DNA from 3 places in the Streptomyces shaanxiensis genome. Region 1 is predicted to be linked to each of the others. Evidence: riboswitches for the same ligand, from Rfam matches in the RefSeq annotation. Region 1 holds a riboswitch; each other region holds the start of a gene.
What was found. A riboswitch is a leader RNA that binds a small molecule or an ion and turns the genes downstream of it on or off. The one in region 1 is predicted to bind cyclic di-AMP.
Positions count from the first base shown of each region.

Region 2: another riboswitch for cyclic di-AMP. It lies ahead of ABD932_RS39800 (C40 family peptidase); the one in region 1 lies ahead of ABD932_RS33220 (transglycosylase family protein).
Region 3: another riboswitch for cyclic di-AMP. It lies ahead of ABD932_RS02755 (M23 family metallopeptidase); the one in region 1 lies ahead of ABD932_RS33220 (transglycosylase family protein).

Region 1 is NZ_BAAAZY010000022.1:77,898-85,111, reverse strand. It holds gene ABD932_RS33240 (nucleoside triphosphate pyrophosphohydrolase) at 1-89, shown strand, start outside; gene ABD932_RS33235 (tetratricopeptide repeat protein) at 132-2,411, shown strand; gene ABD932_RS33230 (cytochrome P450 family protein) at 2,408-3,688, shown strand; gene ABD932_RS33225 (transglycosylase family protein) at 3,856-4,905, shown strand; cyclic di-AMP (ydaO/yuaA leader) riboswitch at 5,101-5,293, shown strand; gene ABD932_RS33220 (transglycosylase family protein) at 5,298-5,987, shown strand; gene eno (phosphopyruvate hydratase) at 6,310-7,214, shown strand, end outside.
Region 2 is NZ_BAAAZY010000028.1:350,237-357,450, forward strand. It holds gene ABD932_RS39780 (NAD(P)-binding domain-containing protein) at 1-817, opposite strand, end outside; gene ABD932_RS39785 (TetR/AcrR family transcriptional regulator) at 783-1,388, shown strand; gene ABD932_RS39790 (amidohydrolase) at 1,442-3,010, shown strand; gene ABD932_RS39795 (NAD-dependent epimerase/dehydratase family protein) at 3,147-4,205, shown strand; cyclic di-AMP (ydaO/yuaA leader) riboswitch at 4,347-4,522, shown strand; gene ABD932_RS39800 (C40 family peptidase) at 4,579-6,057, shown strand; gene ABD932_RS39805 (sugar ABC transporter substrate-binding protein) at 6,371-7,214, shown strand, end outside.
Region 3 is NZ_BAAAZY010000003.1:119,393-126,606, forward strand. It holds gene ABD932_RS02740 (DNA gyrase/topoisomerase IV subunit A) at 1-1,785, opposite strand, end outside; gene ABD932_RS02745 (M16 family metallopeptidase) at 2,671-4,044, shown strand; gene ABD932_RS02750 (M16 family metallopeptidase) at 4,041-5,429, shown strand; cyclic di-AMP (ydaO/yuaA leader) riboswitch at 5,631-5,793, shown strand; gene ABD932_RS02755 (M23 family metallopeptidase) at 5,807-6,592, shown strand; gene ABD932_RS02760 (GntR family transcriptional regulator) at 6,877-7,214, shown strand, end outside.

The DNA.
Region 1 (7,214 bases):
CGGCGGGCGTGGATCCGGAGGCGGCGTTGCGGGTTGCCGCGCGGGCGTACCGGGATGCGGTGCGGGCTGCTGAAGGGGTGTCCTCTTAGTAGCGTTGGGGGAACGGGTGGGTGCGAGGGGTGGGGGCCGACTTGGCAACGGAGTTGGAGTGGCTCAGGGATGTGCTGCTGCGTGCGATCCGTGACTCGTCGGTCGCCGCCGAGCAGATTTCGGAGGTGCTGGCGCGGTCCGGCCTTCCCGGGCTCGTGGAAGCCTGGATCCTCCACCGGCCGGGGGAGGTGTCGGCCGGCGAGCGGCTCGCGTCGCTGGTGGTGCTGCGCACCACTCATCCGAAGGAGTTCGCCGACCTCTGGGCCATCGCGGCGATGTATGCCCCGGCGCGGCGGCCGACCGGCAGGACCTCCGGCGTAACGGCTCGTGGGTCTCGATCGGTCGCGGCGGGCGGAGACATCGGCGTCGCGGTGACCGGCGACGGCTCCACTCATGTCGCGGGCGATCACATCGACTTCCGCGACGCCACCTTCCACGACCCGGTGGTCGGCGTGCAGCACAACCACTACGGCACGGTCCCCGCTCCGGCGCAGTGGAGGCAGGTCGGTGAGGTGGGCCCGCGGGAGTTCGGCGTACGCCCCACCCGGCCCGTGCCAGGGCTGCCCGACGTGCCGCCGTACGTGCCGCGCGACTGCGACGAGGACCTGCGCGCCGAGCTGGCCGGCAACAGCCTGGTGCTGATCCTGGGCGAACCGTGCGCGGGCACGTCGTACACCGCGTGGAACGGTGTGCGTTCGCTGGAGGGCCACCGCCTGTACGCCCCGGCCGCCGGCGAGGACTTACGGCCTCTGGCCGCCGCGCTGCGGTCCAGCCCCGGCAAGTACGTCGTCTGGCTGGACGAGCTGACCGGCCACCTCGGCGCGCGCGGGCTGGACCCGTCGCTGCTGGGGAGCCTCAACGATCTCGGTGCTGTCGTGCTCGCCACGATGAGCCCCGCCGAGTACTACCGACGCCGCAAGGGGGCAGCCCCCGGCGACCTGGTCGTCGCCGCGGCCCGCAAGGTGGAGCTGGCGCGCGAATGGAGCGAGGCCGAGCTGGCGCGGCTGGCCGCGCTGGACGACCCGCGTGCGTACCCGGCGTACATGTGGAGCGGCCGGGAGGGGGTGGCCTCGTACTTCGCCGTCGGACACCACCTGTACGACGAATGGCGTCGAGTGGGCACCCAACTGGAGCACCCGCGCGGGCAGTTACTCGTCCGGGCCGCTGTCGATCTCGCCCGGTGCGGGGTCACGGGTGCGGTACCTGCCGAGCTGCTCAGGAGGGTCCAGGAGCAGTACCGGGCGGAGGACCGGGAGTCGTTCGAGGACGCCCTGGCCTGGGCGACGGCACCGATGTTCGGCGCGTCGGGGTTGCTCGTGGCGGGCGAGGAGGACGGCACCTGGCGGGCTTACGGGGCGCTGGTCACCGAGGCGCTGCGGTCGGACGACCTGGAGCCGGTGCCCGACGAGGTGTGGTGGACCCTGCTCGACGCCGCCCGGGACGAGGACGAGGACTGCAACCTCGACGGCGACGCCGTATATGACGCGGCCCGCACAGCGCTGCAACCCAGGATCGATGCGGGGGACCCGACGGTGGCGCTCGCCTTCGCGCTGCGCAGCGAGGGCGTCGAGCACGAGACGTGGCTGCGCCGGGCGGCGGACGCGGGGCACCCGGAGGGGGCGTGGGAGCTGGCTCAGCTTCTGCTGGACCGCGGGGATGCGGACGACGCCGTCCCCTATCTGGAAGTGGCCGCCAAGTCGGGGAACGGCGACGCCGCCACGGCGCTGGGGAAGCACTTGCGCGATCAGGCACAGTGGTGGCTGGAGAAAGCCGCCGGCGGAGGCAACCTGGAAGCCGAGCACCTGCTGGGGGATCTGTTCCTCGGCAGCGGGGATTACGAGGCGGCGCACTCCCACTACTCGGAGGCGGAGCTGCGCGGTTACGCGAAGGTCGCCCGCAGTATGGGCGCCTGGCTGCTTCTGGAGAACGCGGGCAAGGCGGCCGAGGTGTGGCTGGAGCGCGCCGTGGCCGCGGGAGACGCCAGTGCGGGTGGCCTCTTGAGCGACGCGCGACGCGGGCCGCAGACCGCCGGGGAAGCCGACACGTACTTCGACGACACCGGCCCCTACCCGCTGGACAGCACTCACCGCGGCGTCCTCCTGGAAAAGCAGGGCCAACTGGACGCGGCCCGGGAGAAGTACGAGAAGGGCTACGAGAAGGGCGACGCCTACGCCGCCTACCGCCTGGCAGCCCTCCTCGAGAAGCAGGAAAGAGCCGGCGACGCCAAGGCCTGGTACCGCAAGGCCGCCGACATGGGTCACTACGCCGCCCTGGGGGCCCTCGGCGAAATCCCCGACACGCCGGATACCGTCAAGGAGTGACCAACCAGCCCCACCCCCCGACCCCTACCCCCCAGGCCCCCGAACTCTTCACCTGGGAGTTCGCGACGGACCCCTACCCCGCCTACGCCTGGCTCCGCGAGCACGCCCCCGTGCACCGCACCCGCCTCCCCAGCGGCGTGGAGGCCTGGCTGGTCACCCGCTACGTCGACGCCAAGCAGGCCCTCGCCGACAGCCGTCTCTCCAAGAACCCGGCCCACCACGACGAACCCGCGCACGCCAAGGGCAAGACCGGTATCCCGGGAGAGCGCAAGGCCGAGTTGATGACGCACCTGCTCAACATCGACCCGCCGGACCACACCCGGCTCCGCCGACTCGTCTCCAAGGCCTTCACGCCCCGCAGGGTCGCCGAGTTCGCCCCACGCGTGCAGGAGCTCACCGACCAGCTCATCGACCGGTTCGCCGCCGAGGGGAGCGCCGATCTCATCCACGAGTTCGCCTTCCCGCTCCCCATCCACGCCATCTGCGACCTGCTCGGCGTCCCCCGCGAGGACCAGGACGACTTCCGGGACTGGGCGGGCATGATGATCCGCCACCAGGGCGGCCCCAGGGGCGGCGTCGCGCGGTCCGTGAAGAAGATGCGCGGCTATCTCGCCGACCTCATCCACCGCAAGCGCGAGGCACTCCCCGACGCCCCCACCCCCGGCGAGGACCTCATCTCCGGCCTCATCCGCGCCTCCGACCACGGTGAGCACCTCACCGAGAACGAGGCCGCCGCGATGGCCTTCATCCTGCTGTTCGCCGGCTTCGAGACGACCGTCAACCTCATCGGCAACGGCACCTACGCCCTGCTCACCCACCCCGAACAGCGCGCCCGGCTCCAGTCCTCCCTCGCCGCCCACGACACCGCCCTCCTCGAAACCGGCATCGAGGAACTCCTGCGCTACGACGGCCCCGTGGAGCTGGCCACCTGGCGTTTCGCCACCGAGGCGCTCACCATCGGCGGGCAGCACATCGCACCCGGCGACCCCGTCCTCGTCGTCCTGGCCGCCGCCGACCGGGACCCGGAGCGGTTCGCCGACCCCGACGTCCTCGACCTCGGCCGCCGCGACAACCAGCACCTCGGCTACGGCCACGGCATCCACTACTGCCTCGGCGCCCCACTCGCCCGCCTGGAGGGCCAGACCGCCCTCGCCACACTGCTCACCCGACTCCCGGATCTGGAACTCGCCGTCGACCCGGCCGAGTTGCGCTGGCGGGGCGGCCTCATCATGCGCGGACTGCGTACGCTTCCGGTGGAGTTCACCCCTGTTGGGTGAGTACGTCCACCGCCGCAAACGTGACACGCGCTCAAGTCTGTGATCTTCACGTGATCTGCGCGGCATTAACTTGTGACAAGTGATCGTCTGCCTATACGTTCACGGATCAACGACGGCGCCCAGGTTTCACGCGCCGCGGTCACCACTGTCTCGCGAAAGGTCCCCGCATGCTCTCCGGGAACGGTCGCCACCGACGCCCCCGTCAGGCTCCGGCTCTTCTCGTCGCGGCCGGAGTGACCGGCTCCGCCATCGCCATCCCGCTGCTCGGCGCCTCGGGCGCGAGCGCCGCCGAAGGTAACGTCTGGGACAAGGTGGCCGAGTGCGAGAGCGGCGGCTCCTGGAGCGCCGACGAAGGCAACGGGCGCTACGGCGGACTGCAGCTGACCCAGGACGACTGGGACGAGTACGGCGGCCTCGACTATGCCGCGAGCCCCGACCTGGCGAGCCGCTCCCAGCAGATCGCCGTGGCCCAGAACATCCTCGCGGACCAGGGCGTAGGCGCCTGGCGCACCTGTGGACTGCTCAGCGGGCTCACCGAGGAGTCCGGTTCGGTCGACCTGGACACCGGCGTCGAGGAGGACTCCCCGTCCGCCGTGTCGGGATCCTCCGGATTGCTTGATTCGGCTGGATTGTCCGGCTCGTCCGGATCGGCAGGATCATCCAACTCGTCGGGTTCGTCGCAGTCCGAGGGGGCGTCCGACGACTCCTCGACCGCCTCGAATTCCCCCGGCTCGTCGAGCGACTCCGCCGATGATTCGTCCGAATCGTCCAAGGATTCCTCCTCTTCGCCCTCTTCTTCCGGTACGACCGACAGCTCCGTCAAGTCCGGTACGTCATCCGACACAGAGGCCTCACAGTCGCCCGACGGTTCCCCGACAGGGACCCCCGAAGGCGACATTCGGGACAACTCGGAGCAGGGTGTGGGCTCCTGGGGCCTCGTCGACACCGGCGCCGCCGACGCGGTCGACGCCGCGGCCGGCTCCGGGCGCCATCGCGGTGCCACCGCCGACGAGAGCGAGACCGCCGACGGAGCCGTCAAGTCCCCCGGTCGCCACGCCTCGTACACCGTCCGCGCGGGCGACACTCTCGCCTCCATCGCCGACTCTCTTGACCTCGACGGCGGGTGGCGTGCGCTGTATCAGGCGAACAAGCAGGACATCGGTGCTGACGCGAACCACATCTTCCCCGGTCAGACCCTGGAAGTCCCTGCCGAATAGGGCGAAAAGCAGCGGGAGTTCACGTCCTGCTTCACACCTGAATGTCCGTTTTGGAAGTGCTGAGAGATAGATCTCAGAAGCCCTGATCGTCTTTGTCATTCCGCGAATCGCGTGTCTACGGTCGTGACCGCTCGTCACCACGAGCCCCGGCTGCCGCAACGCCGAATCCTGCCAGCGGCCGTACGGGAACAGTCGTCGCGTCAAGCGCCGTAGGCAGGAGCGGGGGACCCAAGGTTTGCGCCGGGTCCGGCAGTTGAGGCCCTTCGGGGCCGCACGGCCGGAGTCGGCTTGGGGTGAAGTCGCGCACTGGACACCATCGGTGCGCGGCCGGGCAACTCAACCGGCCCGAACCCGACAGCTCACCTCGCAGGCGTCGGTGAGGGGATCTCTCCATGCTGTTTTCCAGCAAGGGCAAGCACCGTCGTCCGTCCAAGGCCGCTCGCGCCATCGCCGTCGTCGGCGTCACCGGTGCCGCCGCCGTCGCCGCCCCGCTGATGGCCGCCGGCAGCGCCTCCGCCGCCACCGCCTCCGAGTGGGACGCCGTCGCCCAGTGCGAGTCGGGCGGCAACTGGTCGATCAACACCGGCAACGGCTACTACGGCGGTCTGCAGTTCTCCGCCTCCACCTGGGCCGCGTACGGCGGCACGCAGTTCGCCGCCACCGCCGACCAGGCCAGCAAGGACCAGCAGATCCAGATAGCCGAGAAGGTCCTCGCGGGCCAGGGCAAGGGTGCCTGGCCGCACTGCGGCACCGGCCTGTCGAGCGCCGCCTACTCCGGCTCCTCGTCGAGCGGTTCCTCGCAGAGCACCGAGACCACCACCCGCTCCAGCGAGCAGCAGTCGGCCTCCCGCTCCACCGAGCGCCCGGCCGCCAAGAAGTCGACCAAGACCGTCACCACCCCGACCGGCAAGAAGGTCAAGAAGGGTGACGGCGAGTACAAGGTCGCCAAGGGCGACACCCTCAGCACCATCGCCGCCGAGCACGACGTCAAGGGCGGCTGGGAGAAGCTGTTCAAGCTGAACAAGGACATCGTCGAGGACGCCGACCTGATCTACCCGGGTCAGCAGCTGCACCTGAAGTAACAGCGGGCAGGTAGCTGAACCACAGCGCCCTCACATACGTGGACCTCATAGTGAAGACCTCGTGAGGGTCACCCCCGTCCCCCACGGGCTCCCCGCTCCGGTGCGTGTTCCCCCGTACGCACCGGGGCGGGGTTTTCTTTTGCGCCCCGCGGTTGTGCATCGGTGTGTACCGTGGGTTTTTGTTCCGTTCGGAAACAATTCGCTCTCGGTTCTGTTCACGGAGCGGTCGACCGCTGGCCGATCGCCCGGAGCCGGTTAGGCTCATCTCGCAGCACCCACCGCGGTCTGCGTACCCGCGTCACATCCCAAGAAGGAGATGCTCGTGCCGTCCATCGACGTCGTCGTAGCCCGGGAAATCCTGGACTCCCGAGGCAACCCCACGGTCGAGGTCGAGGTTGGCCTCGACGACGGCAGCACGGGTCGTGCCGCCGTTCCGTCCGGCGCCTCGACGGGCGCCTTCGAGGCCATCGAGCTCCGCGACGGTGACCCCAACCGCTACCTGGGCAAGGGTGTCGAGAAGGCCGTCCTCGCCGTCATCGAGCAGATCGGCCCGGAGCTCGTCGGCTACGACGCCACCGAGCAGCGCCTGATCGACCAGGCCATGTTCGACCTGGACGCCACCGACAACAAGGGCTCCCTCGGCGCCAACGCCATCCTCGGCGTCTCCCTCGCCGTGGCCCACGCCGCCTCCGAGGCCTCCGACCTCCCCCTCTTCCGCTACCTGGGCGGCCCGAACGCGCACCTGCTGCCGGTGCCGATGATGAACATCCTGAACGGCGGCTCGCACGCCGACTCCAACGTGGACATCCAGGAGTTCATGATCGCCCCGATCGGCGCGGAGTCCTTCTCCGAGGCGCTGCGCTGGGGCACCGAGGTGTACCACACCCTCAAGAAGGTCCTGAAGAGCAAGGGCCTGGCCACCGGCCTCGGCGACGAGGGCGGCTTCGCCCCGAACCTCGGCTCCAACCGCGAGGCCCTCGACCTCATCCTCGAGGCGATCAAGGAGGCCGGTTACACCCCCGGCGAGCAGATCGCCCTGGCGCTCGACGTAGCCGCGTCCGAGTTCTACAAGGACGGCTCCTACACCTTCGAGGGCAAGTCCCGCTCCGCCGCCGAGATGACCGAGTACTACGCCGAGCTCGTCGAGGCGTACCCGCTCGTCTCCATCGAGGACCCGCTGTTCGAGGACGACTGGGAGGGCTGGAAGACCATCACCGCCAAGCTCGG
Region 2 (7,214 bases), on a different contig from region 1:
CCTCTTCCTGGCTCAGCCCCTCGGGCCGCGGTGCCATGTACGGCTGGACGTAGACCGGCGTACCGGGCTGGCTCCGCCGGCTGTCGGCGAGCGTGCCGATGTCCACGGCGTCGTAGCCGAGGGTGTCCAGCAGTCGGACCACCTCGTCCTTGGCCCCGGGGTCGTCGCCCGCGATGGGCAGTGCGCCGCGGTCGGGGGCGCCGGAGGGGCGGGCGGAGGTCGCGAGGCGCCGGAAGTCGATGTTGTTGAACGCCTTCACCACGCGGGAGTCGGCCAAGTGCCGTTGGACCAGGGCGCTGGAGGTCAGCTCGCCCGAGTCCAGTTCGGCGAGGCGGCCGTCGCGGTCCGGGTAGTAGTTCATCGTGTCGATCACGGTCTTGCCCGCGAGGGCGGCGACCGGGAGGCGGTCGTGGGCCTTCAGCGGGACGGTCGCCACGACCAGGTCGCCCGCCTGCGCGGCTCCCTCGGGGGTGGCCGCCCGTGCGTGGTCGCCGAGTTCGGCGACGAGGTCGGCGAGCGTCTCGGGGCCGCGCGAGTTGCTCAGGACGACGTCCAGTCCGGCGGCGACGGCGAGGCGGGCCACCGCGCCGCCGATCATGCCGCTGCCGATGAGTCCGAGGGTCTTGGTCACGGTGTACGTGCCTCCGTCACTGCGCTGGTGAAGTCGGGTTTCGTGTAGTCGAGCTCTGTGAAGCTGAGATTCGTATGTGAAACTGAGTGTCACGCTAGTGACCGAGTATCGGAACTGCAAGTCGGGTCGGGTGACGGGATAGGGTCGCGGGGTGAGCGCAGCAGCACGTACCAGCACCAGAGACATCGCCCGGGCGGCCGTACGGGCCCAACTGGCCGAGGTGGCACTGGAGTTGTTCCAGCGCGAGGGCTTCGAGAAGGTCACCCTCGATGACCTGGCCACTGCCGCCGGCGTGTCCCGCAGTACGTTCCTGCGCTATTTCGGCACCAAGGAGGAGGCCGTCCTCGCCGCCTTCGACGCCCATGGCGACCAGGCCGCCGACGCACTGCGCGCCCGGCCCGCCGACGAGGACGACTGGACGGCGCTGCGGCACGCCCTGGACACGGTCGTCGCGCGCTACCGCGAGGATCCGGCCCGCGCCCTCGCGACGACCCGCCTCGTCAGGGACACCCCCGCGCTGTGCGCACGGCAGCTGGAGAAGCAGCACGGCTGGCGCCCCGCCCTGGCCCGGGCGCTCGCGGAGCGTGCCGGGTCCTCAGCCGGTTCCCCGGCGGCGGCGACGCTCGGGCAGACGGTGCGCGCCGCCGCGGCCCTGGACTGTCTGAACGTCGCGGTCGAGCACTGGAGCGCCTCCGACGGCCGACTCGACCTGGTCGAGCTGCTGGACGAGGCGTTCGCCGCGCTCGCGCCCCGCTAGCGCGGCGGTCCGTGCGCGGCCGCGACATCGTCGCCGTCGGCAGCGACGCCGAGATGCGCGCCCTGGCCGGTCCCGGCACGCGGATCGTCGAGCTCGGCGGCCGGACCGTGCTGCCCGGCATCAACGACTCGCATCTGCACGGGGCCGCGTACGGCCTGGCCAAGCCGCCCTTCGCCCTGGACGTCGGCCATCCGACGGTGGGATCGATCGCCGACGCCGCCGCTGCCGTGGAGCGGGCGGTACGCGCGTCCCGTCCCGGTGAGTGGATCGTCGGGCTCGGCTGGGACGCCGGATACCTCGCCGAGTGTCGGGCGGATCCGCGGCGCTTCCCGCACCGCCGGGACCTGGACGCCGTGGCGCCCGAGAACCCGGTCTGTCTGACCGACTTCTCCCAGCACATGGTGTGGGTCAACAGCGCGGCCCTGCGCCTCTGCGGCATCGACGCGGACAGCACGCCCCCGCCCGGCGGTGTCATCGACGTCGACGCCGTCGGGGAACCCACCGGCATCCTGCGGGAGGCGGCCGCAAAACTCGTCCAGGCCGCGCTCCCCTCCCCCACCGTCGCCCAGCGCCGCGAGGCCGTCCGGGCGGTGGTGCGGGAACTGCACTCACGCGGCATCACCAGCTACACCGAGCCGGGCCTCGGCCCGGGCGGCGCGGAGACCCTCTTCGGCGGCCTCGGCACCGACAACTGGACCGCGTACGCCGAACTCGTCGAGGACGGTGAACTCGACGCGCGGGTCAGTGTGTTGCTGCTGCCCGCGCCGAGGGGCGGCTCCGCGGACGACGTACGCAAGGTGCTGGCCGAACTGCGCCGGCCGGAGTCGGCGGGCCCGCGTCTACTGGCGGCGATCGGCGTGAAGATCTTCGGCGACGGGGTGCCGCCGAACCGTACGGCCTGGATGAGCGAGCCGTACGCCAGCGGCGGCCACGGCGCGTTGTGCGTGCACGGCACCACCCCGGCGCTCCAGGTCGCCGAGTTGCGCGAGATGATCCGGCTGGCGCACGAGGCCGGCTTCCAGCTGGGCGTGCGCGTCACCGGGGACCGGGCCATCGACACGGTCGTGGACGCCTTCGTCGCCGCGAACACGGCCGCGCCCCGCCCGGACGCCCGGCACTACGTCATCCACGGCGACTTCATCGGCGCCGACAGCCTCGCCAAGCTGGCCGCACACGGCTACGGGGTCAACATGAACCCCGCCATCAAGTGGACCATCTCCGACCTGATGGACGAGGTCATCGGCACCGAACGCTCCGCCTACCAGTGGCCCGTGCGTACCGCCGTCGAGGCCGGTGTCGCGGTCTGCGCCGGCTCCGACGCGCCGATCACCGCGCCCGACTGGCGGCAGGGCGTGGCCGCGATGATGCTGCGCGAGTCGAAGGCGAGCGGACGGCAGAGCGGCCCCGAGCAGTGCGTGGACCTGGCCGAGGCACTGCGGGCGTACACGATCAACCCGGCCCGGCAGGACTTCGCCGAGGAGTGGAAGGGTTCCGTCGAGGTCGGCAAGGTCGCGGACCTGTGTGTCCTGGACCGTCCGCTGCTGGACCTGGACCCGCACTCGATCACGGACACCGAGGTGATGATGACGGTGTTCGACGGGCGGATCGTGTACGAGCGCTGAGGGCTCCGTCTGCGCTGAGGGTTCCGCCTGCGCTGAAGGCGCCGTCTGGGCTGAAGGCTTCGCGTTGAAGCATGGCCGTGCACAGGTGACGCCGCTACCGTGATCGACCGGCTTCCGCGCGGGAGAAGGAGTGACGGTGGGCGCAGTCGGGTCGAAGACCGTGTTGGTCACCGGTGGCAGCGGGTTCGTCGGCAGCCATCTGGTCAAGCGGCTTCTGGAGCGAGGGTACGAGGTCCACAGCACCGTACGGAGCACCGCAGACCCGGCGAAGGTGCGCCCGCTGCGGGAGATGCAGGAGGCGCACCCCGGCCGACTCTCCCTGTTCGAGGCGGACTTGCTCAAGGAGGGCTCCTTCGACGAGGCGATGAGCGGCTGCCGGGTCGTGTTCCATGTGGCCTCGCCGTTCCGCATGCCGGAGAAGATCAAGGACGGCCGCCGGGACATGGTCGACCCGGCCCTGCTCGGCACCCGCAACGTGCTGGCGGCCGTCGAGCGGACGCCCACGGTCGACAGGCTCGTCCTCACCTCCACCGTGGGCGCGATCTTCGGCGACTACGCGGACGTCCTGGCCATGGACGACGCCGTACTGTCGGAGCGGTACTTCAACACCACCAGCACGGTGGAGAACAACCCCTACCACTACGCCAAGACGGTCGCGGAGCGCGCGGCCTGGGACGCCGAGGCCGCCCAGGGCCGCTGGCGGCTGGTGACGGTCAACCCCGGCCTGATCCTCGGCCCTTCCCTCACCCCCGCCTCGGAGTCCGGCAGTCTGTTCCTGCTGGAGGAGCTGTTCAAGGGCTACTTCTTCTACGGTGCCCCGGACTTCAGCTTCACCACGGTGGACGTCCGCGAGGTGGCCGAGGCGCACATCGCCGCCGCGGAGAACCCGGACGCGAAGGGCCGTTACATCCTCGCCGCCCCGACCATGACGTCCTTCCACGAGATGGCCCGCATCCTCCGGACCCGCCACCCCCGCGACCTCCGCCTACCGCGTTCCGCACTCCCGCACTGGCCGGTGCGCGTCCTGGGCCCGGCCTTCGGACTCACCCAGGACTACATCCGGGGGCACCTCGGCATCCGCTTCCGGGTGGACAACAGCCGGAGCGTGAGCGAACTCGGCATCAGCTACCGCCCGATCGAGCAGACGGTCCTCGATCATTACGCGGCGTGGCGGAGCCAACGCGCCGCGAAGTGAATTCGGCCGCCGGTCCGCCCCGAGCGTCGAAGGTCACAAAAACGTATCGGACATTTCACACGTCAACCTTCACGTGAGTCACACAAGTTGGCTAGGTTACGCCTAGGCAGCACGACGACCTCCGGCGAACCCCGTCGGGACGTGCGGCCTCCGCCGAGTCCGGTAGGTCCCCAGGGGCCGCTGGAGCCGGGGACCCAACCGAAACTTGGGGTGAATCGGCCCAACTACCCTTCGGGGCAAGGGCCGTAGGGCACACCTTCCGGAAACGACCGCCCGAACCCGTCAGCTAACTCGGTAGGCGGATCACGGAAGGAGTACGTCGCCCATGGCGCCGGAACGCACCGCGCGTCCGGGGGCTTTGAGCCTCCCCGGCATGCGCAATTCCGCACTCGCGTCGGCGGCTCTCACCTCTGTGGCCCTGCTCGCCCAGACGGCCAACGCCGCCCCCTCCGCAGGAGACGAGGCCCCGAGCCGCGAGGAGGTCAGTCGACGGGTCAGCTCCCTGTACGACCAGGCCGAGTCCGACACCGGCACCTTCAACGCCACGCGCGCCGCGGCGACAGGACCGCGCAAGCGCGCCGACCGGCCCACGGACGCCGGACGCAGGCCCGTCGGCGAGGCCGGCAGTGGCCGGAGCGAGGAGAGCAGGCGCAGCGACCCCGCACTCGACAATGTCGCCCGGCAGTGGTTCGACGTCGCCCGCTCGAAGCTTGGCCCGACCGTCCCGGCCGCGTTGCCGAGGGACAGAATGCCGGACCGTCCCACCGGGACACGGCCCGCCCGCTCGGCGGAGCGCGCGCTGGAGGGCCTCACCGAACTGGGACGGGAGCCGTCCGGCCGCGCAGCCCTGGAGCTGCCCGCCGCACCCGTCGCCGAGCTCCCGGCAGCCGGGGCCACTGGAACGGCTCCCATGGCGGAGCTGACCGCGGGCCCGATCGCCGCCCTGCCTCCCGCCCCCGAGGCACCGCCTGCCCTGCCCGCCCCGACGGCCGACCCTCAGCGGTCCCCCCTCCGGACGACCAAGGAGCAGAACCAGCGCAAGCTCGACCGCGCCCGCGAGTTGCTGTCCGCGTACACGGTGCGGCAGAGCATGGAACTCACGCCCCTCGAGGCCCCGTTGGGCCAGGCCCCGGCCGCCGACACCTGGAGCGCCACACCGGCCCCGGTCCAGCCCTCGGCCGAGACACAGTGGCAGGCACTGCAGGACCTCGGCGCATCCGACCTGACCCCGGTCCCGGCGGGCACAACAGCCTGGTCCGGCACGGCAGTTCAGCCCGCCTACGCCCCTTCCGCGGCCGCCACCGACCAGAGCACCGCCGCGAGTCAGGTCCTGGACACCGGCCAGACCTACACCACTGGCCAGGCCCTCGGCACCGGCCAGCCCTACACCACCGGCCAGTCCCTCGACACCGGCCAGACCTACGCCACCAGTCAGCCCTTCGACACGAGCACCGCCCTCACCACCGTCACAGCCACCACCGCCACCACCGCCCCCCAGGACACCCGAGCCATGCGGGCACTGGACTTCGCCCGCGCCCAGATCGGCAAGCCCTGCGTGTGGGGGACGACAGGCCCGGACGCGTACGACGGCGGGGGCCTCGCCCAGGCCGCCTGGAGGGCCGCCGGCATCACACTCCCCCGCACCCCGCAGGAACAGGCGACCGCGGGCCGGGGCATCGCCCTCACCTATGCCGAGCCCGGCGACCTGGTCCTCTTCCACGTCGGCCACGTCGGCATCTACTCCGGAAACGGCATGATGATCCACGCCCCCGGTCCGGGACGGGTCATACGCGAGGAGCCGATCGACCACGCCGGCGAGTCGGCGATCCACAGCGTGATACGCCCGGCCTGACCGGTCGGAGCGCACCCTTCCCGAAGCGTCGGTCGTCCGCCGCCCCGCCTCCGAGAGGCGGGGCGGCTTCGCGTTTCCCCGCCGGTGAAGCGGACCTCGACGCCGATCGCCACGCCCACCGCGACGCCCCCTCCACCTCGGCTTTGTCGATACGTCCTGACAAGCCCATTGACACCCGCCTCCGGGCGACCGCATAGTACGTGCCACTAGAGCGCGCTAGTAACGCGCTCCAGCCGTATCCGACGGGCGGTGACCCGTGACCCTCCCCCCACCTGAAAACCCGCCCTGATCAGCACAGCGAGGTGCATGGGACATGCGCAGACACCACCGAGCCGCCGCTCTGACCGCCACCGCCGTGGCCGGCGTCCTGTTCGCCGCGGGCTGCTCCAGCAGCTCCGGCGGCAAGGACTCCGAGGAAGGCGCCGCGGACGCCTCGGCGGGCAAGGCCACCACGCCCCGGATGACCGTGGCCATGATCACTCACGCCGCCCCCGGCGACACCTTCTGGGACCTGATCCGCAAGGGCGCCGAGGCCGCCGCCGCCAAGGACAACATCAAGCTCGTCTACTCCAGCGACCCCAGCGCCGGCAACCAGGCCAACCTGGTGCAGAACGCCATCGACCAGAAAGTCGACGGCATCGCGCTGACCGCGGCCAAGCCCAGCGCCATGAAGGCCGTCGTCGCCAAGGCCACCGCCGCCGGCATCCCGGTCGTCGGCTTCAACTCCGGCCTGGACGACTGGAAAGACCTCGGCATGCTCCAGTACTTCGGGCAGGACGAGAACATCGCCGGCCAGGCCTTCGGCGAGCGGCTGGGCGAGAGCGGCGCCAAGCACGCCCTGTGCGTCATCCAGGAACAGGGCCACGTCGCCCTCGAGGCCCGCTGCGCCGGTCTGAAGAAGGGCTTCAAGGGCACCACCGACACCCTCTACGTCAACGGCACCGACATGCCGTCCGTGAAGTCGACGATCACCGCCAAGCTCCAGCAGGACTCCTCCATCGACCAGGTGGTCACCCTCGGCGCACCCTTCGCCCTGACCGCCGTGCAGTCGGTGTCCGACGCCGGAAGCAAGGCCAAGATCGCCACCTTCGACCTCAACAAGGAGCTCGTCACCGCCGTCCAGGACGGCAAGGTCGAGTTCGCCGTCGACCAGCAGC
Region 3 (7,214 bases), on a different contig from region 1:
GCCCGAGAGGTTGGGTCTCGACGCCGTCTCCGGCAGCTGGGGCAGATCGATGACGTTGATGCGCAGCAGGCGGCCCGTGGACGTCACCGCGCCCACCTCGCCGCGAGCCGTGGCCGGCACGGCCGAGACGATCACGTCGTGCTTGGAGCGCTTCGCCTCGGCGTCCTCGGCGAACGGATCGCCGTTCGCCGTACGGGCCAGCAGACCCGTCGAGGACAGCAGCACCCGGCACGGGTCGTCCGCCACCTGGAGCGGCACGGCGGAGACCGGGGCGCCCGCCGACTCCAGCAGGACCGTACGCCGCTCGGTGCCGAACTTCTTGGCCACCGCGGCCAGTTCGGAGGAGACGAGCTTGCGCAGCTCCGCGTCCGAGTCGAGGATCCGGGTCAGCTCGGCGATCTCCTCGTTGAGCCGGTCCTTCTCCGCCTCCAGCTCGATGCGGTCGTACTTGGTCAGACGGCGCAGCGGAGTGTCGAGGATGTACTGGGTCTGGACCTCGCTCAGCGAGAAGCGCTCCATCAGGCGCTGCTTCGCCTGCGCGGAGTTCTCGCTGGACCGGATCAGGCGGATGACCTCGTCGATGTCCAGCAGGGCCGTGAGCAGGCCCTCGACCAGGTGGAGGCGGTCGCGGCGCTTGCTGCGGCGGAACTCGCTGCGGCGCCGTACGACCTCGAAGCGGTGGTCGAGGTAGACCTCCAGGAGCTCCTTGAGGCCGAGGGTGAGGGGCTGGCCGTCGACCAGCGCGACGTTGTTGATGCCGAAGGACTCCTCCATCGGCGTCAGCTTGTACAGCTGCTCCAGGACCGCTTCCGGCACGAAGCCGTTCTTGATCTCGATGACCAGGCGCAGGCCGTGCTCGCGGTCGGTGAGGTCCTTGACGTCGGCGATGCCCTGGATCTTCTTCGAGCCGACCAGGTCCTTGATCTTGGCGATCACCTTCTCCGGGCCGACCGTGAAGGGCAGCTCGGTGACGACCAGGCCCTTGCGGCGGGCGGTCACGGTCTCGATCTCGACCGTGGCGCGGATCTTGAAGGTGCCGCGGCCCGTCTCGTACGCGTCCCGGATGCCGGCGAGGCCGACGATCCGGCCGCCGGTGGGCAGGTCGGGGCCCGGCACGTGCTTCATCAGGGTGTCCAGATCCGCGCCCGGGTAGCGGATCAGGTGGCGGGCGGCCGAGATGACCTCGGCGAGGTTGTGCGGCGGCATGTTCGTGGCCATGCCGACGGCGATGCCCGACGCGCCGTTGACCAGCAGGTTCGGGAAGGCGGCGGGCAGCGCCACCGGCTCCTGCTCCTGGCCGTCGTAGTTGGGGGTGAAGTCGACCGTGTCCTCGTCGATCGACTCGGTCATCAGGCTCGTCGCCTGGGCCTGCCGGCACTCGGTGTACCGCATGGCGGCCGGCGGGTCGTCGTTGCCCAGCGAGCCGAAGTTGCCGTGGCCGTCGACCAGCGGGACGCGCATCGAGAAGGGCTGGGCCATGCGCACCAGGGCGTCGTAGATCGACGCGTCGCCGTGCGGGTGCAGCTTACCCATGACCTCGCCGACGACGCGGGCGCACTTCACATAGCCGCGGTCGGGGCGCAGGCCCATCTCGTTCATCTGGTAGACGATGCGACGGTGCACCGGCTTGAGGCCGTCGCGGGCGTCCGGCAGGGCGCGGGAGTAGATGACCGAGTACGCGTACTCGAGGAAGGAGCCCTGCATCTCGTCGACGACGTCGATGTCGAGGATCTTCTCCTCGTACGAGTCGTCGGGCGGCGGGGTCTTCGTGCTGCGGCGGGCCATCGCTGCCGGCTCCTTGCTGAAGCGTTGACGGGATCTGACGCGGACCATTGTGGACCGAGGCACTGACAACCACCGACCAGGACCCGATGTTGGGCTCCGGCCCGGCGCGTGAGAAGTGTCCCCGACGCCCGGCCCCGTCTGCGAGCGGGGGGACTCATCGGGTACCAACCGCCCCGGTCAAAGCGGGGCTTGCCACCGGAACGACAACGCGTCCGACGGAGTTTCCCGGCGACCGGCGACCGGCGACCGGCGACCGGCGACCGGCGACCGGCGACCGGCGACCGGCGACCGGCGACCGGCGACCGGCGCACCCCCGTCGTCGGGACCGAGCACCGGTCGGCGAGCGCCTCGCGAGTGCCGCCCCGGGCAGATGCCTCCCCCGCATGTGCCGCCCTCGCCCCTCCCAGGCCGCCCGCACGGGCGCTCCGCCCACGGCGGCAAGCTCGCGCCGCGCGACCGTTCACTCGCCGGAGTGATCGACGGGCAGCCGGGCGAGACAGCCGAAGGGACTCGGCGCCGCCGCACGCGCCCGCATGGCGGGCGCGGGTCCCGGGGTGGCGGCGTCACCCGGCACGAGAGGTGACGCGACGGGCGCAGGCCCAGCGGGTGAGAGCGACGGACGCATACCCAGCGGGTGAGAGCGGCGGACGCGGGCCCAGCGGGCGAGAGCGGTGGCCGCCCGCCGATCCGCGCGTCGAGGCGAGGGACAACGGGCCGTCCCGCGGGGCGCCCCCGGCTCGTGACAGCGCCCTGCACCCAGCCGCGCAGCCAAGGCGTTCTGACCGGGAACTTCGCCGACCCTTCGGACGCTGCATACAGTGGCAGGAACTTAAGCCGAACTGCTCGGCACAACGCAGTGCACGCGACCGGAAGGACACCTTGCCCATGGGTCACACGGCCACACCGGAGGCACAATCCGGCGGCCTCACCGCGACGGAGCACCGCCTGGCCAACGGCCTGCGCGTGGTGCTCTCCGAGGACCACCTCACGCCGGTCGCCGCGGTCTGCCTCTGGTACGACGTCGGCTCCCGCCACGAGGTCAAGGGCCGTACCGGACTCGCCCACCTCTTCGAGCACCTGATGTTCCAGGGATCGAACAGTGTGAAGGGCACGGGCCACTTCGAGCTCGTCCAGGGCGCGGGCGGCTCGCCGAACGGCACCACCAGCTTCGAGCGCACCAACTACTTCGAGACCATGCCCGCCCACCAGCTGGAGCTCGCGCTGTGGCTGGAGGCCGACCGCATGGGCAGCCTCCTGGTGGCGCTCGACGAGGAGGGCCTGGAGAACCAGCGCGACGTCGTCAAGAACGAGCGCCGCCAGCGCTACGACAACGTCCCGTACGGCACGGCGTTCGAGAAGCTGACCGCGCTGTCGTACCCCGACGGACACCCGTACCACCACACGCCGATCGGCTCGATGGCCGACCTGGACGCGGCCAGCCTGGAGGACGCCCGTGCGTTCTTCCGGACGTACTACGCGCCCAACAACGCCGTCCTGTCCATCGTCGGCGACATCGACCCCGAGCAGACGCTCGCCTGGGTCGAGAAGTACTTCGGCACCATCCCGGCCCACGACGGCAAGCCCGAGCCGCGCGACGGCTCGCTGCCCGAGATCATCGGAGAGCAGCTGCGCGAGGTCGTCGAGGAGAACGTCCCCGCGCGCGCGATGATGGCCGCCTACCGTCTCCCGCAGGACGGCACGCGCGAGTGCGACGCGGTCGACCTGGCGCTGACCGTCCTCGGCGGCGGTGAGTCCTCCCGCCTCTACAACCGGCTCGTACGACGTGACCGTACGGCCGTGGCGGCCGGCTTCGGCCTGCTGCGCCTGGCCGGGGCGCCCTCCCTGGGCTGGCTGGACGTGAAGACCTCCGGCGACGTCGAGGTCCCCGTCATCGAGGCGGCCGTCGACGAGGAGCTCGCCCGCTTCGCGGCGGACGGCCCCACCGCCGAGGAGATGGAGCGCGCACAGGCCCAGCTGGAGCGCGAGTGGCTGGACCGGCTCGGCACCGTCGCGGGCCGCGCCGACGAACTGTGCCGGTACGCCGTCCTGTTCGGCGACCCGCAGCTCGCGTTCACCGCCGTACAGCGCGTCCTCGACGTCACCGCCGAGGAGGTCCAGGCGGTCGCCAAGGCCCGCCTGCGACCCGACAACCGCGCGGTGCTCGTGTACGAGCCGGTCGCCGGCGAGGCCGAGGACCTGGAAGCCGACGGGGCCGGACCCGCCGGGACCACCGACGAGAACGAGGAGTCGGCGCAGTGACCGAGCTCGCCAGCATGGAGTTCCACCCGCAGCCTCAGGCCGGCGAGGCCCGGCCCTGGGCGTTCCCGGCGCCCGAGCGCGGCAAGCTGGACAACGGCCTGACGGTCCTGCGCTGCCACCGCCCCGGCCAGCAGGTCATCGCCGTCGAGGTGCTCCTGGACACGCCCCTGGACGCCGAGCCGAAGGGCCTCGACGGCATCGCCACGATCATGGCGCGCGCCTTCTCCGAGGGCACGGACAAGCACACCGCCGAGGAGTTCGCCGCCGAGCTGGAGCGCTGCGGCGCCACGCTCGACGCGTACGCCGACCACCCCGGCGTCCGCGTCAGCCTGGAAGTGCCCGTCTCCCGTCTGCCCAAGGCGCTCGGCCTGCTCGCCGACGCCCTCAGGGCGCCCGCGTTCGACGACGCCGAGGTCGAGCGCCTGGTGCGCAACCGCCTCGACGAGATCCCGCACGAGATGGCCAACCCCTCGCGCCGGGCCGCCAAGGAGCTCTCCAAGGAGCTGTTCCCGGCGACCTCGCGCATGTCCCGTCCGCGCCAGGGCACCGAGGAGACGGTCGAGGGCATCGACTCCGCGGGCGTACGCGCCTTCTACGAGCGGCATGTCCGCCCGGCCACCTCCACCGTCGTGGTCGTCGGCGACCTCACCGGCGTGGACCTCGACGCCCTGCTCGGTGACACCCTCGGCGCCTGGACCGGCTCCTCGGCCGAGCCGCGGCCCGTCCCGCCGGTCACCGCGGACGACACCGGCCGTGTCGTCATCGTGGACCGCCCCGGCTCCGTCCAGACGCAGCTGCTGATCGGGCGGATCGGCGCAGACCGGCACGACCGCGTGTGGCCCGCGCAGGTGCTCGGCACGTACTGCCTCGGCGGCACCCTCACCTCCCGGCTGGACAAGGTCCTGCGCGAGGAGAAGGGCTACACCTACGGTGTGCGCGCGTTCGGGCAGGTCCTGCGCTCCGCCCCGGACGGCACGGGCGCGGCCATGCTGGCCATCAGCGGCTCCGTCGACACCCCGAACACCGGTCCCGCGCTGCAGGACCTCTGGACGGTGCTGCGGGGCGTCGCGGCCGAGGGCCTCACCGACGCCGAGCGGGACTTCGCCGTGCAGAACCTCGTCGGTGTCGCGCCCCTGAAGTTCGAGACCGCCGCGTCCGTGGCGGGCACACTGGCCGACCAGGTCGAGCAGCACCTGCCCGACGACTACCAGGGCACGCTGTACCAGCAGCTCGCCGCCACCGGCACGGTCGAGGCCACCGCCGCGGCCGTGAGCGCCTTCCCGGCGGACCGCCTGGTGACGATCCTCGTCGGTGACGCGGCAGCGATCCGGGAGCCCGTCGAGGCCCTCGGTATCGGCGAAGTCACCGTGGTGGCGGCCGAGTAGACGGCTGCACCCGCCACGCGCGGTGGGGGCCCTGGTGACGAATGAGTCACCAGGGCCCCCTTATGCCCGAATTGGGGGAGAGGTTGCCTGTCTGGCCTGTGGGATGCGCTACAAAAGCCGGGATCCGTTTGGGGATTGAAAGACGTCCCGCTTAGCGTCTTCCGGGCTGTCCGTCAGGCAGTGCGCCGCGCCCGCGGCACCGGACAGTCATCGCCGAGTCCCCGTACGGCGCGAGCCAGGGGAGCCGGGGACCCACCGTAGTCCCTGGGGTGAATCGGACGCCCGCGCGAAGGCGAGGGGGCCCGTAGGAGACCTTCCTGCTCCGAACCCGTCAGCTAACCCGGTAGGCGAGAAGGAAGGAAAGGACCAGCCACTTCATGGCGTTCAGCTGCGCCACCGGGGCGAATCGTCCCACCGGGAAGCACCGTCGTCCCAGCCGGATCGAGCGCTCCACCGCCCGTGCGGCCGGCGTCGCCGCCCTCACCGCCACCGGCGTCATAGGCACCCTGGCCGCCCCCGCGCTCGCCGCGGAACCTGCCGCCGAACAGACTGGCCTCATCCCCGTGATCAGCGTCGACAACTCGATCGCCGACCAGATCGACGCCCAGGCCGCCGCTCAGGAGCAGGCCGCCAAGGAGGCCGCGGCCCTGAAGAAGGCCGCCCAGGAGGCCGCGCGCAAGAAGGCGGCCGAGAAGGCCGAGAGGGAGCGCGAGGCCAAGGAGCGCGCTGCCCGCGAGGCCGAGCGCAAGCGCCTGCTGTCCTACGTCTCCCCGATCTCCGGCTCGTACGTCTCCACGGGCTACAAGGCCGGCGGCGCCGTCTGGTCCTCCGGCAGCCACACGGGCGTCGACTTCCACGCCGCCAGCGGCACCTCCGTCCACGCGGTCGCCTCCGGCACCGTCGTGGAGGCCGGCTGGGGCGGGGCGTACGGCAACCAGGTCGTGATCAAGATGAACGACGGCACGTACACCCAGTACGGCCACCTGTCGTCCATCGGCGTCTCGGTCGGCCAGACGGTCACCCCGGGCCAGCAGATCGGCCTGTCCGGCGCCACCGGCAACGTCACCGGACCGCATCTGCACTTCGAGGCCCGCACGACGGCGGAGTACGGCTCCGACATCGACCCCGTCGCCTACCTCCGCTCGCACGGCGTGAACCTCTGACACCTGCCACGCGCGCGTACGACGCTCACCACCCCGTGATCGTCCGACGCCTTCCACGCACGCGTGCCGCGCTCGCCGCTGCCCCCGTGATCGTCTGACGACAGACACTCCGCTCCCGAAGCCCCGGCTCCCCCAGCCGGGGCTTTCGGCGTTTCGCACGACCCGCTGTCCAAAAAATATCCATGGATTCCGGCCCGCCGTCGGAAATTCCGGCCGGTTGCAATAGAGTCACTGAACACACGTCATTCGTCGACGTTTCACGGGGATTAAGGCGGAGGTCGGTCATGCGTATTCCGGCGCATTCGGTGTGCACGGCGATCCGGGACGACATCGTCGCCGGTGTCTACGAGCGTGGCGGCCGGCTCACCGAGGAACTCCTCGCGCGCCGCTACGGCGTCTCCCGCGTCCCCGTCCGGGAGGCCCTGCGCACCCTGGAGGCGGAGGGCTTCGTGGTGACCCGGCGGCACGCGGGCGCGTGCGTCGCCGAACCGACCGAGCAGGAGGCCGCCGACCTGCTGGAGATGCGCACCCTGCTGGAGCCGCTCGGCGCCTCCCGGGCCGCCCAGCGGCGCACCGAGGCCCATCTCAAGGTGCTGCGCGGCCTGGTCAGGCTGGGCCAGGA